DNA from 3 places in the Rhizobium sp. CAU 1783 genome. Region 1 is predicted to be linked to each of the others. Evidence: predicted binding sites of a transcription regulator. Region 1 holds the regulator's gene; each other region holds the start of a gene.
The links. Region 1 encodes PhoB, which activates phosphate uptake and scavenging genes when phosphate is short. Its sites were predicted from a motif close to TGTCATNNANCTGTCAT; they were not measured.
Positions count from the first base shown of each region.

Region 1 (4,861 bases):
AGGGAACCTGGTCGAAGCCCGGCGCCTTGGGTCCGAAACCTTCGAGGTATTTTTCCTGGCCGCCGGCGGCAATCGTCGCAATCGTGCGGCCATGGAAAGCGCCTTCGAAGGTTATGATGTGAAAGCGCTCGGGATGCCCCTTGGAGAAATGGTAGCGCCGGGCTGTCTTGATCGCGCATTCCAGCGCCTCGGCACCCGAATTGGTGAAGAAGACGCGGTCGGCGAAGGTCGCTTCGGTCAGGCGGCGGCCGAGCGTCTCCTGGCCCGGCACGTCGTAGAGATTGGACAGGTGCCAGACTTTGCCGGCCTGTGCCGTCAACGCCTCGATCAGATGCGGATGCGCGTGGCCAAGAGAATTCACCGCGACGCCGGCGGCAAAATCCAGATAGCGCTCGCCATTCTCAGTGAAGAGCCAGACACCCTCGCCTCGCTCGAACCGCAAGGGTGCGCGCATGTAGGTCTGGTAGAGTGGCGAGGCTTCAGCCATGGCGGAAACACTCCTTCTGGAGAGCGTGACGGAACGGGGCGACTTCGACTTTCCAAACAGGGTCCGAAAAATCAAAAATGCCGCCTTGCGGCGGCGGGTCGCACTATCATCATTTCAGCCTTGCCTGTCAACGAAACAGCGCAGTGCAGCGGAATTTTCGGGTACGCGGAAGTCGCAACGACGGGACTTGAGGAGCCCGGTCGAGATCAACACGGGCAGGTAGCAAGTTGGGGAAAACTTTAAAATCGATTCCCGATGATTCGCCCGACTCTTGTCAGCGAGTCAGCCCGGCACTAGGTTAATAATCAATAAATTGATTGCATGCGGCGGAAATAGTCACCGACAGTATCGAGGCAAGTTTGTTTCGGATTCATCCGAAGCAACGGTGAGCGATTCTGCCATCACACAGCGCGAGCGGCGGAGATATAGCATGAACTGGACTGATGAGCGAGTTGAAAAACTCAAGCGCCTTTGGTCGGAAGGCTTGAGCGCAAGCCAGATCGCAGCACAACTGGGCGGCGTGAGCCGAAACGCCGTGATCGGCAAGGTGCATCGCCTCAACCTCCCGGGCCGTGCGAAGGCCGGCGGCAGCACGACCACGGTTCGCGCAGCAAAGCGTCCGGCGGGAGCGCAGCGCACCCCGAACTACACCGCCCGCAACACCACGACGACCCGCACGGTCACCCGTGCCGCCGGCGCGAACCTGCTCAAGGAAGAGATCGAGATCGACGGCCTGGAGGAGATCCAAATCTCGCGCTCCACCAACGTCGTGCTGCCGATTTCCCGCAAGCTCGCCCTGACTGAACTTACCGAACGCACCTGCAAGTGGCCGATCGGCGATCCGATGAAGGACGACTTCCACTTCTGCGGCTGCGAGTCCGCCGACACGTCGCCCTACTGCAACTACCACGCCAAGCTCGCATACCAGCCGGTGGGTGAGCGTCGCCGGGCGGCCGCAGCGGCAGCCCGCTGAAGGCGCCCGACACACGCCAAGACAAACGAAAAACGGGCCTTACGGCCCGTTTTTTTATTCTGTTGTCAAGAGGTTGACGGAAGCTAGGCTTCCATCGAATAGCCCGCGCCGCGCACGGTGCGGATGACATCCTGCATGTTGGAGAAGTTCAGCGCCTTGCGCAGCCGACCGACATGCACGTCGACGGTCCGTTCGTCGACATAAATGTCATGGCCCCAGACACCATCAAGCAGCTGCGAGCGCGAGAAGACGCGGCCCGGCGACGCCATCAGGAACTCGAGCAGGCGGAACTCGGTCGGACCGAGGCGCACTTCGCGGCTCTTGCGGTGTACGCGATGGGTCTCGCGGTCCAGCTCGATGTCTCCACAGCGCAGGACGCTCGAGAGCACCTCCGGACGCGCCCGGCGCAGCATCGCCTTCACGCGCGCCATCAGTTCCGGCGTGGAGAACGGCTTGACGACATAGTCGTCGGCGCCGGTCGCAAGGCCGCGAACGCGCTCGCTTTCCTCACCGCGTGCCGTCAGCATGATGATCGGCAGGCGCTCGGTCTCCGGGCGCATGCGCAGCCGGCGGCAAAGCTCGATGCCGGAGACGCCCGGCAGCATCCAGTCGAGGATCAGGAGATCCGGGACGCGTTCCTGCAGGCGCAGTTCGGCCTCGTCTCCGCGCAGGATCGTCTCGACCTCGTAGCCTTCCGCTTCAAGATTGTAGCGCAGAAGCACGCTCAGCGCTTCCTCGTCCTCGACGACAGCTATTTTCGGCAGCATCGGTTTCGATAACCTCTCGAATGCGATCGATTATTCGGTGACGGCGCCAACAGTGGCGGTCAGATCTTCCTTCGGTCGCTCACCTTCCGGCTGGGCGCCCGTCGTCATGTAGTAGATCGTCTCCGCGATGTTGGTCGCGTGGTCGCCGATGCGCTCGATGTTCTTGGCGCAGAAGAGAAGATGGGTGCAGCTGGTGATGTTGCGCGGATCTTCCATCATGTAGGTCAAGAGCTCGCGGAAGAGCGAGGTGTACATGGCGTCGATTTCCTCGTCGCGATCACGGATCGACTTGGCCTTTTCGGCCGAGCGCGAGGTGTACACGTCTAGTACTTCCTTGAGCTGGACCAGAGCGAGCTCGCTCAGGTGCTCGATGCCGCGGGCGAGCTTGCGGGGAACGCCGGTCGCCTGCACGGCCATGACGCGCTTGGCATTGCTCTTGCCGAGGTCGCCGACGCGCTCCAGGTCGTTGGCGATACGCAGTGCACCGATGATTTCGCGAAGGTCGGCCGCGACGGGCTGGCGGCGGGCGATGGTGATGATGGCCTTGTCGCCGATCTCACGCTCGGCGGCATCCATGATCACGTCGTCGGAGATGACCTTCTGGGCGAGTGCACCGTCGGAATTCACCAGCGCGCGCACGCTGTCGCCGACCATCTGCTCGGCAAGACCGCCCATCTCGGAGATGCGGCGCATCAGATATTTCAGTTCCTCGTCATAGGCCGAGTAGATATGCGATGAAGACATGTTCGTTTATCCCTGAATTGAAAGAGCGATCACAGCGCGGCGGACATCAGCCGAAGCGGCCCATGATGTAGTCCTGCGTACGCTGATCGTCCGGATTGGTGAACATCTTGTCCGTGTCGTTTTCTTCGACGAGCAGACCAAGATGGAACATCGCGGTACGCTGGGAAACACGCGCCGCCTGCTGCATCGAGTGGGTCACGATGACGATGGTGAAGTTCGAACGAAGCTCGTGGATCAGTTCCTCGACCTTGGCGGTCGCGATCGGGTCAAGCGCCGAGCACGGCTCGTCCATGAGAATGACTTCCGGGCTGACGGCGACGGCACGGGCAATGCACAGGCGCTGCTGCTGGCCGCCGGAGAGGCCGGTGCCGGATTCCTGCAGACGGTCCTTTACCTCATTCCACAGACCGGCCTTCTGGAGGCTCGTCTCGACCACCTGGTCGAGTTCGGCCTTGGTGCGAGCCAGACCGTGAATGCGCGGACCGTAGGCGATGTTCTCGTAGATCGACTTCGGGAACGGGTTCGGCTTTTGGAAGACCATGCCGACGCGGGCGCGCAGTTCAACGACGTCGATCGACGGATCGTAGATGTCCATCTCGTCGAGCGTGATCTTTCCGGTGACGCGGCAGCCGTCGATCGTGTCGTTCATGCGGTTCAGCGTCCGCAGGAAGGTCGACTTGCCGCAACCGGACGGCCCGATCAGGGCGGTCACGGTATGCTCCTGAACGTTCAGGTTCACATCGAAAAGGGCGCGCTTCTCGCCGTAGTAAACGGAGACGTCCTTGCCGATCATCTTGTACTTGGATTCGGTCATTTTCTGATCCAGCGCCTTTTCAACTGCTGCTTCCGACATCATGTTCATGTCTAACTCCCTCTACCAGCGCCGTTCGAAGCGTCGCCGCAACAGAATTGCACCCACGTTCATCACCAGAAGGAACAGGAGCAGAATGATGATCGCTCCGGAGGTTCGCTCGACGAAAGCTCGCTCGGCCTCGTTCGCCCACTGGTAGATCTGAACCGGCAGGGCGGTCGACGGATCGAGCGGCGTGCCCGGATAGTCGGCGACGAACGCCACCATGCCAATGAGCAGCAGCGGAGCGGTCTCGCCGAGGGCGTGTGCCAGGCCGATGATCGTGCCCGTCAGGATGCCCGGCATGGCGAGCGGCAGGACGTGATGGAACACGGTCTGCATCTTCGATGCGCCGAGGCCAAGCGCTGCGGCCCGGATCGACGGCGGCACGGCCTTGAGGGCTGCGCGCGTCGCGATGATGATGGTCGGCAGCGTCATCAGGGTCAGAACCAGGCCACCGACGACCGAGGCCGAGCGCGGCAGGCCGGCGAAGTTGATGAACACCGCGAGGCCGAGCAGACCGAAGACGATCGACGGAACGGCGGCAAGATTGTTGATGTTCACTTCGATCAGGTCGGTGAAGCGGTTCTTCGGGGCGAATTCCTCAAGATAGATCGAGGCCGCGACACCGATCGGCAGGGACAGAACCAGCACGATCAGCATCATGTAGGCCGAGCCGATCAACGCCACGCCGACGCCAGCGGCTTCCGGACGGCTGGAGGCGCCGTTGACGAAGAGACCGGTATTGAAGTGCTTGGACAACGCGCCGCTTTCGGCCAGCGTGTTCATCCAGCCGATCTGGCGGTCGGAGACCTTGCGGTTGCCTTCATCGACCGAAAGATCGATCTGCCCCTTGAAGGCGGAGTCGATGTTCGCATTGGCGAGCAGCGCCACCGGTACCGTCCTGCCGATCAGCGACGGATCGGCGATGACCATGTCGCGCAGCTGGACGCGGACGCTATCGGACAGCATCTCGGTCACCGGCTTGGCGATCGTCTTGTCGGCGGGATCAAGGCCAAGGGCCGTTGCAAGAGCGTTGC
Region 1 is NZ_JBTOLM010000002.1:501,951-506,811, reverse strand. It holds gene ACX93L_RS09220 (acetylornithine transaminase) at 1-487, opposite strand, end outside; gene ACX93L_RS09215 (GcrA family cell cycle regulator) at 918-1,460, shown strand; gene phoB (phosphate regulon transcriptional regulator PhoB) at 1,544-2,227, opposite strand; gene phoU (phosphate signaling complex protein PhoU) at 2,258-2,971, opposite strand; gene pstB (phosphate ABC transporter ATP-binding protein PstB) at 3,018-3,833, opposite strand; gene pstA (phosphate ABC transporter permease PstA) at 3,846-4,861, opposite strand, start outside.

Region 2 (4,861 bases), on a different contig from region 1:
CGCCCGCGTGCCGCTGGCCAGCGGCCTGTTGTCTGGCAAGATCACTGCAGCCACACAGTTTGCAGCCGAAGATCACCGAAACTTCAATCGTCATGGCGAGGCCTTCGATGTCGGCGAGACCTTCGCGGGGGTGCCGCTGGAAACGGGCCTGGAGGCCGTCGAGGCAGCGCGGGAGTTGGTCCCGGCCGACGCGACAATGGCCGCCTTCGCATTGCGCTGGATCCTGATGCACGATGCCGTCACGGTCGTCATTCCCGGCGCGCGCAATGCCGCCCAGGCCAACGCCAACGCGGCAGCATCCGACCTGCCCGCCCTTCCGGCCGATGTGATGGCCGCCGCGCGATCCGTCTACGACCGCCTCATCGCCCCGCACGTGCACCAGCGCTGGTAACGGCTGCCGTGTGGGCCTCAAAAAAACAGAGGAGGCCGGGTGATCGCTCACCCGGCCTCCAATCGTCTTGGGAGGACGATCTTGATCAGTTGGTGCCCTTGAGGTCGACCGGGAAGAACAGGGTCTCGCCGGAAGAGTCGTCAACGCCGTCGTTGTCGGTGACGGCAAAGGCCTTGCCTTCCGCGTCGAAGGCGAAACCTTCGAGCTTGTCGACGACGTAGCCGTTCGTGGCGGCCTTCAGGTCTGGCAGGAAGTCGTGGGCTTCTTCCTTCTTGACGAGCGGCAGTTCACCGCCGAGGGCTGCCGGCTTCAGATCGGCGATCGCCACACGGTAGAGCTTCTTGATCTTGGCGGCATTGCCGACCTGGTTGTCACGTTCGACGATGTAGACGTGGTCGCCATGGGCGGTGATTTCAGAGAGCCCGACCCAGCCTTCCTCGGCCTTGTCGAGCGGATAGCGCACAGCACCCCATTCCTTCGACTTCGGCTTGTAGGAGAGCAGCTTCACGGTGCCCTTTTCGTCATCGGCCCATTCGCGCTGGACGGCCATCCAGAGCGTAAGGTCGTCGCCTTCGCCGACGGAGGTGATGCCTTCCAGGCCGAAGCGGGTCTGGCCGGCGAGGAGTTCGACGGGGAAGCCGATCTCCGCCTTGATCTCACCCTTGGCGTCGACATTGTAGATGCCGTGGCCGACGAGCTTGGCAGGATCACCTTCGGAGGCGAGCCAGTAGCCGCCCTTGCCGTCGAGCGTGATGCCTTCGATGTCGAGCTTCTGTGCCGGCTGGCCGGCGCGGGTGACCGGCAGGGCAGCGGTGATGGCGGCCGGCTTGCTGGTCGCGTCGAGCGTGAAGATGGTCGGCTGCATGGCGTAGAAGCTGTCGTTGACGGCGTAGAGCGTGCCTGCCTTCTCGGCGTCGCCGACCAGACCGGACAGCGCGCCCCAGCCGATCGGAGCACCGTCGACGGTCTCCGAGCGCACCATCGGATAGGTCGCTTCACCTTCGCCGCGCTCGTAGATCATGACGTGCGAGCGAGGGCCGCCGTCTTCGCCGAGATCGACTTCATTGGCGGTCGCCAAGAGGTTGCGGCCGGGAATGGCGACGGCGCCTTCGGGCGAGACGCCGGAGGGCAGCAGCTGAACGAGTTCGGGCTCCGCTCCGGTATCCTTGTAGACGGCGGCAATGGAGGCGCGCTCCGAGAGCACGAAGAAGTATTTCTGGTCGCCGAAGGTGGCTGCTTCCAGGCCTTCGAGCTCGACGCCCTTGGACTTTGCGCGCTTGTCGGGGAAATGGCCGATGCGGGCAATCTCGAGCTCGAGCGACGGGCCGGATTCGAAGAGAACCTTGCCGGTCTTGTCGAAGATGGTGAAGCTGCGCGAACCGCCTTCATAGTCGCCTTCGTTGGCAACGACGAAACGGTTGTCGTCAAGCCACTTCAGAGCGTCGGGCTCACGCAGGACGCCTTCCTTCTTGCCGGTGAACTTCAGCGCACCGTCCGACTTGGTGTCGATGCCGGCCAGATCGATCGCGCCGGCAGAGAAATGCGTCTTCACCGCGCCGGTCTTGCCGTCGATGATGGCGATGTGGTTGTTTTCCTGCAACGTGACGGCGATCTCGCCGAGGCTGTTGATCGAGACGAATTCCGGTTCCGGATCTTCGGGTGCCACTTCGGCGATACCGGTCAGGTCGACATGCTTGACCGAGGCGCAATCGGCGACGCCGTCCTTCAACGACACGATCGCGAGATCGCCGGCCGGCATCTGCGGGATCTTGCCCTCGTCGACATCCTCGTCGCGTTCGTTCTCGATGGCGATCGCGGCAAAGCTCTTGTCGGCCGATACAGCGACGGAATCAGGCTGGCCGCCCAAATCGCAGGTGGCGTCGATCGCCTTGGATGCGAGATCGACGATGGCAAGCTTACCCGACGGCTTGGCCTTGCTTTCGGAGGTGTTGACGGCAACCAGAACCTTGCCGCCGACGACGGTGACGGAGGTCGGTTCGCCGTCCATCATCAGCGCGCCACCGGCCTTCGGTGCCTTGGCGTCGGAGATGTCGACGAAGCCGATCGCGCCGAGCGGGCTGTCGGAATAGACCAGCGTATTGCCGTCTTCACTTGCCGTGACGATCTCTGCGGACGTGGTCGAGAGCTTGTCCTTGTCGGCCGGCAGGTTCGCGGCAACGGGGAAGGACGAGATGCGGTTGAAAACCTGCTCGGCGCCGGCCGGTGCGGCGACGGAGGCGAGAAGGGCGGCGGTCAGGGCCGCGCGCGTAAAGCCATAGGTCATGGGAAAACCTCCTGTTTCCATTCGATAAGGAACAGGAGGCTTTTGCGTCATGCCGATGACAGGCGGATGACAACGGAAGGGATTGTCGGTGCCCTCCTTTGATTACCGGACCTGTCGCTCCCTGCGCAGTTCGGCCGTCATCAGGAAAAGCGATGCCCCGAGGATCAGCAGGGCGCCGAGCCAGAGATAGCCGGCCGGCGCATAACCGAAAACCAGCCAGCCGGCGAGCACATTGAGCGGGAGTTTCAGGTCATCGAAGGGTTGGACATAGGCGGCATCAGCCGCATTGTAGGCGAGTGTCAGCAGATACTGACCGACCACGGTCAGGAGACCGGCGGCCAGCAACAGCGCGAGCGCAAGCCCGGACGGAACAACAAAGCCGGACGCCAGGGCAAGGCCGGCATTGATCGGCGTCAGCAGCACCAGAAGCCAGACGGTGATGGTTTCCGGCGGTTCGAAGGCCGTCAGGTTCTTCATCAGAAGCGACGAACCGCCCCAGAGCAACGCGGACAGCACCGGCAGCAGGGCGGCCGGCGAGAAACTATCGGCCCAAGGCTGCAGGATAATCATGGCGCCGGCAAATCCGGTGAAAGTCGCTGCCCAGCGGGCACGGCCGACCGTCTCGCCGAGAAACAGGCGCGCCCCGATGATGATGAAGAAGGGAGAGGTCATCACGAGCGCGATCGCCTGCCAGATCGGCACCGACGCGAGGCCTGCGACCCAGGTCTGGACGCCGAGGGCCGCGAGGACGACGCGCAGCAGATGACGCCCGGCAAAACGCGTGCGCATCGATTTCCACCCCAGCCTGAAGAGCAGCGGCGCGGAAAGCACGAGGGCGAAGGCATATTGCCAGAACGCGGTTGCGGCCGGCGGAAAGGACAGGGTCATGGCAAGCCACTGGGTGGCGACGTTGAGCAACGCAAAGGCGATGCCGGCCAGAACCATATACGAGGCCCCGGCAAAAGCGCGGGAGCGGGAGAGCGACAAGGAGCTCTGATTCATGTCTTCATTCCTTCAAAAGGACCAACACAAATCAGGACGCATGAGGAAGCGTGTCACGGATCCGCCGGAGCGAACCGCTTCGCGGACGGTGCCGGTCGTGCAACCGGCAACCGTCATCGATCGCAACCACGTATCGCGCATGACGCACGATCACACGGCACTGCGATCACCTGCCTCATTCTCTTTCATCCGGACTATGACCGTCGGCTCCGGATTTCGACCGGATCTGCTGACCCTTCCGGCGCGTTGACGAAAGGCGCTCGCGGGCTCGGGAGAGATCTCCCCTACCGCCGGTGGGGACTTTCACCCCGCCCTGAGAACGAATGCCGGACGAACCGGCGGATTTTCGATACGGCAAGCTTCCGAACGAGGCAAGCCGACGCACGAAAAAAGCCCGGCACGAAGCCGGGCTTTAACATTCGGTGCGCCCGGTCCCTCCCCTTAGAGGAGCATACGGGCTAGACCGATCAGCTGTTTACAGCGTCCTTCAGGCCCTTGCCGGCCGTGAACTTCGGAACGTTGCGAGCCGGGATGTCGACTTCTGCGCCGGTCGACGGGTTACGGCCCTTGGAAGCTTCGCGGCGAGCAACCGTGAAAGCACCAAAGCCAGCGAGGCGAACGTCGCCGCCGTTCTTCAGCTCGGCCTGAACCGTTTCGAAAACGGCGTCAACGGCGGAAGCTGCATCGGCCTTGGTGAGGCCGGCCTTTTCGGCAACCGCGGATACGAGTTCGTTCTTGTTCATGTTTCCACCCTTTCTGATTGGTATGAAACGACTCAATGGATAAGTCGGGCGGAGAATACGTAAGCATCTGCCCTAGGCAACTGAAAAGCACCGCAATCGCCCGGAAAACAAGCCTTTTCCGGCTCTTTGCACAAAAAAGGCTGGCTTTTTTGCCAGCCTTTTTGTCGTCAATGTGCCAATTTGGCAAGAGTGAGGCAAAAAGGCCTCAATGGGCGATCGCCGACCCGGTTTCCTCCGCACCTTCGACGGTGCCGATAGCCGGAGTTTCAACCGTTCCGTCCCATTCAATCGGTTCAGGTACGCGCACGAGAGCGTGGCGGATGACCTCACCCATGCGGGAGACGGGAACGATCTCAAGACTGTTCTTCACGTTGTCCGGAATGTCCGCCAGATCCTTGGCATTCTCTTCCGGGATCAGAACCTTCTTGATGCCGCCGCGAA
Region 2 is NZ_JBTOLM010000003.1:159,202-164,062, reverse strand. It holds gene ACX93L_RS14500 (aldo/keto reductase) at 1-391, shown strand, start outside; gene ACX93L_RS14495 (esterase-like activity of phytase family protein) at 477-2,675, opposite strand; gene ACX93L_RS14490 (DMT family transporter) at 2,778-3,677, opposite strand; FMN riboswitch at 3,851-4,002, opposite strand; gene hupB (DNA-binding protein HupB) at 4,145-4,420, opposite strand; gene lon (endopeptidase La) at 4,626-4,861, opposite strand, start outside.
Region 2: a site for PhoB is predicted at 2,731-2,747, ahead of ACX93L_RS14495 (esterase-like activity of phytase family protein). Genes of this name have one in related genera too.

Region 3 (4,861 bases), on a different contig from region 1:
ATTCTGCGCGGCCCTCCCTCGTTTTGAAATCCTAAATCCGATAGACCGGTCCTTCGAAAGGATCAACAGAAACAAATGTCACCGGATCCCCTGTTCTATGCGGCAGCCATTCCCGCAGTGGCACTTGTCGGCCTTTCCAAGGGCGGGCTCGGTGGCGCCTTCGCGCTGATCGGCGTCCCCCTGCTGGCCATGGTCGTTCCACCGATGCAGGCAGCCGCCATCTTCCTGCCGATCCTCATCGTCATGGACATCGTCGCGCTCGTCGCCTGGCGCAAGCATAACAGCCGCTCGACGCTCCTGGCACTACTGCCCGGCGGCATTGTGGGCATCGCCTTGGGCTGGGCGACGTCGACCTATGTCTCGGCCGGCGTCATGCGCCTAGTGCTGGGCTCCATCTCCGTGATCTTCGCGCTGCGCTATTTCATCGAGACCGCCCGCCAGTCATCCTCTGTCGAGCCGACGGCCACCCCTGAACGCCCGGTCGCCGCAACCGTCTGGGGCACACTTTCCGGCTATGGCAGCTTCGTCGCCCATGCCGGCGGACCGCCCTTCCAGATCTACACCCTGCCGCTCCGGCTGGACCCCTTGTCCTACACCGGCGCCAGCACGCGCTTCTTTGCCATCATGAACGCGATCAAGGTCCTGCCCTATTTCGCGCTCGGCGAACTCGGCACCACCAATCTCGGCCTGTCGGCAACCCTCCTGCCGGTCGCGCTGGTCTCGACCCTGATCGGTGCACGGCTCGTGCGCTACCTGAAGCCGAGCGTCTTTTACCCACTGATGTACGGAATGGTCCTGATCGCCGGCGCGAAACTGCTCTACGACGGCGTCAGCGGCCTTTAAAAGTCAGCATTCACAGCCAGAAACGCCATGCTGCGGCGCAGTTGCACGCTTGCCGGGTCTCAGCGATTGACGTAACCTCCGCGGGATGACGAACCCGGACCCGTTTACCGCGATTGCAGACCCGCACCGCCGCCATCTGCTGGAGGAGTTGCGGCGCGCGCCGAAAACCGTGAACGACCTGGCAAGCGGCTTGCCGATCAGCCGCCCGGCCGTCTCCCAGCATCTGAAGGCGCTACTCGACTGCAACCTCGTCAGCGTCACATCCGAGGGCACGCGCCGGATCTACTCCGTAAACCGCCTCGGGTTCGACCGCCTGAACCTCTGGCTCGATCAGTTCTGGTCCTAGTCTCGCCCTTGGCATCCGGGCAAAATAAAAGCCCCGAAAACCGCCTTGGCTTCCGGGGCATGTTGTCCTTGACTTGCCGGCCGCCCGGCCCGGATCTGCGCTTGAGGCGATCCCCGGCCGGTGGCCTTGTCAGATAAATCAGTGCCGGGTCGATGCCCTCAGGCGTTCCATTTCATCCTTGAGACGCAGCTTGAGCCTCTTCAGCTCGGCGATTTTCTGGTCGTCGATGGAGGGAGACGTAAGAGCAGTGTGGAGCTTTTCCTCAAGAGCGCCGTGCTTCTTTTCGAGCGATTCAAGATGAGCCTGCATGGTCATTTGACACGTCCTTCCTTTCGCCTACCTCCAGCCCTCAGAACGCTGGAGTTTCAGGCTTTACGAAAGTAATGTGACACGAAGAATGCGTTTTGTCGAAGGCGAAATGAGGGTTTTGGCGCGGCAAATTCGCTGAGAAGGATAACTTCCCGTTACCGGTATTTGGTGATAGGAGCTTGCGCGAATATTCGGCGCATCCGACAAACGGAGGCGTAAGAAATGCGAGAATGGGGACAGGACTATGGCCGATCAGGAACAGGCGGACATCCGTCTCGCGCTGGCGAGACTTCGGCAGGAACATGAAGACTACGACGCCGCCATCAATGCCATGATCACGACTGGCTGCGACGCTTTGAGAATCCAGCGAATGAAGAAGAAGAAGTTGGCCATCAAGGACAAGATGAGTTCGATCGAGGACCAGATCGTCCCTGATATCATCGCTTGAGAGGCAAGGAGCGCCGACGATGACCGATGAACGCCCGCCTGTCGCCATCATCATGGGTAGCCAGTCCGACTGGGAGACCATGAAGAACGCCGCCGATACGCTGGACATACTGGGCGTCGGCTATGAAGCGCGGATCGTGTCCGCCCACCGCACGCCCGACAGGCTTGTTTCCTTTGCCAAGGGTGCCCGCGACGAAGGTTTCCAGGTGATCATTGCCGGAGCCGGCGGTGCTGCCCACCTGCCAGGCATGGCGGCCGCCATGACGCCGCTTCCGGTCTTCGGCGTGCCGGTCCAGTCCAAGGCCCTGTCCGGCCAGGACAGCCTGCTCTCGATCGTCCAGATGCCGGCCGGCATTCCCGTCGGCACGCTTGCCATCGGCAAGGCGGGTGCCGTCAATGCGGCGCTGCTCGCCGCAGCAGTGCTCGCCCTTCACGACGAGGACCTCGCCGACCGGCTCGACGAATGGCGCGCGCGCCAGACCGCGGCAGTTGCCGAATACCCCATGGACGACCAGATATGAGCGCACGCACGATCGGCATCATCGGCGGCGGCCAGCTCGGCCGCATGCTGGCCATGGCCGCGGCAAGGCTGAATTTGCGGACAGTGATCCTCGAACCGCAGGCCGATTGCCCGGCCGCCCAGGTGGCCAACAGCCAGATCACCGCGCCCTATGGCGATCCGGTGGCCCTGGCAGAGCTTGCCGCTGCCTGCGAGCTTGTCACCTATGAATTCGAAAATGTTCCCGTCGAGGCCGCCGCGATCCTTGCCCGCAACGTACCGGTCTATCCGCCGCCGCGCGCACTGGAAGTAGCCCAGGACCGCCTGACCGAAAAACGCTTCCTCAATGACTGCGGCATCCCGACCGCGCGCTACCATGCGGTCAACAGCCAGGCCGACCTCGAAGCGGCGCTTGCCGATTTCGGCGGCAAGGGCGTGCTCAAGACACGCCGGCTGGGCTACGACGGCAAGGGCCAGCGCGTCTTCGCTTCGCCCGCCGACAGCACGGACGGCGCCTATGCCGCGCTCGGCAGCGTTCCCCTGATCCTCGAAAGCTTCGTTCCCTTCGAGCGCGAGATCTCGATCATCGCCGCCCGTGCGATCGACGGAACCGTGGAGACCTACGACCCCGCGGAGAACGTTCACCGCAACGGCATCCTCGACACCTCGACGCTTCCGGCGCGAATCGGTGACGCGACGGCCAAGGCCGCCAGCGAATCGGCAGAAAAGCTGCTTGCCGCGCTCGATTATGTCGGCGTCGTCGGGATGGAGTTCTTTGTCCTTCCGGATGGAGCGCTGATCGCCAACGAGATCGCCCCGCGCGTCCACAATTCCGGGCACTGGACGGAGGCCGCCTGCGTCGTATCGCAATTCGAACAGCATATCCGCGCGATTGCCGGCCTGCCGCTCGGCTCGCCGGCCCGCCATTCCGATTGCGTGATGACCAACCTCATCGGCGACGACATAAACGACGTGCCGGCCTGGCTTGCCCGCCCCGACGCCCTCGTCCATCTCTACGGCAAGACCGAGGCCCGGGCAGGCCGCAAGATGGGTCACGTCACCGAACTGAAGCGCCGCGAAGGCTGAAAACGCGGGAAAAATCCGGCGCTTCGGCACGGAATCCCGGCCGGACCGGTTGACACGAAGGGTCCGGACGGAGTATTTGCCACCAACCCTTTAGGAGCGCGCCCCGTAGCGCGCTTTTGATTGTTAGAGACAAGTGGCGGATTTCATCGTTCGCCGACAACCTTTGCGGACCAGTAAAATGAAGATCAAGAACTCGCTGAAAGCGCTCAAGGCCCGTCATCGCGACAACCGTCTGGTTCGCCGCAAGGGCCGCGTTTACATCATCAACAAGCAGAACCCGCGCTTCAAGGCTCGTCAGGGCTGATGCGACGGCGCCGCGTTCGCGCGGCGTGGCTTGCCACCGGCGTTGAGGCTCAAAGGCCCAAACAGTCGATGGCGAAAATTTGAGTTTGAAAGACGGCGCAAGGGGATTACCTTATCCACATGCGCCGTTTTTTCGTTTACGCCCCAGCGATTGCCGTCCTGCTGATCGCGACTTCGGTCGAAGGGCCTGCTCGGGCAGAAGAAGCCCCGGCCACGGAAAAGGCGGCACTCGACAAGAATGCGACGGCAGCCGAATCGCCGAAGACGATCGAAACCCTCATCACCGAGCTGAAGCGCGAGCGCGATCCGGAAGCGGCCGACAAGATTGCCGACGAGATCATGGCAAACTGGAACCGCTCCGACAGCCCGACCGTCGACCTGCTGATGGAATGGGCCAACAACGCGATCGCCGAGAAACGCAATGCGGCTGCGCTCGATTTCCTCGACCAGGCGATCGTCCTGAAGCCCGAATTCGTCGGCGCCTGGAACCAGCGCGCGACGCTGCACTTCACGATGGGCCAATATCGCAAGGCCGTCGCCGACATCAATCATGTCCTGGAGCTCGAGCCTCGCCATTTCGGCGCGCTCGCCGGTCTTGCCGCCATCCTCGGCGAACGGGGCCGCGAAGAGATGGCGTTGAAGGCGTGGGAAGGCTATCTCGACATCTACCCCGCCGATCGGGAAGCACAGGGTATCGTGGACAAGCTTTCCGAAAAGCTCGCGGGCAGCCGCACGTGAGCAACCCACGCGGCCGCATGCCGGCGCTCCGTCCATAGCCCCCCTCGAAATGCACCGCCGCCACGCCATGCTGCTGACCTCTCTCGCCGCCGCCTTATTGTCGACCTCCGCGATCGCCACGGCGGTCCGTTCGCGCGCCATCGAGGCGGCAGCACCCAATCTCGGCACCCTGAACGACGTCGGCGGCTACGCGATGAACGCGCTGCACCTGCCGGCCGGTCCCGCGGCCGATCTGCCGCCCATCGTCTTCATCCATGGCGCCAGCGGCAATCTCCGCGACCAGGCAACTG
Region 3 is NZ_JBTOLM010000001.1:385,389-390,249, reverse strand. It holds gene ACX93L_RS01680 (sulfite exporter TauE/SafE family protein) at 76-843, shown strand; gene ACX93L_RS01675 (ArsR/SmtB family transcription factor) at 929-1,189, shown strand; gene ACX93L_RS01670 (YdcH family protein) at 1,328-1,504, opposite strand; gene ACX93L_RS01665 (YdcH family protein) at 1,743-1,946, shown strand; gene purE (5-(carboxyamino)imidazole ribonucleotide mutase) at 1,966-2,466, shown strand; gene ACX93L_RS01655 (5-(carboxyamino)imidazole ribonucleotide synthase) at 2,463-3,530, shown strand; gene ykgO (type B 50S ribosomal protein L36) at 3,709-3,834, shown strand; gene ACX93L_RS01645 (tetratricopeptide repeat protein) at 3,948-4,571, shown strand; gene ACX93L_RS01640 (alpha/beta fold hydrolase) at 4,621-4,861, shown strand, end outside.
Region 3: a site for PhoB is predicted at 1,564-1,580, ahead of ACX93L_RS01670 (YdcH family protein). Genes of this name have one in related genera too.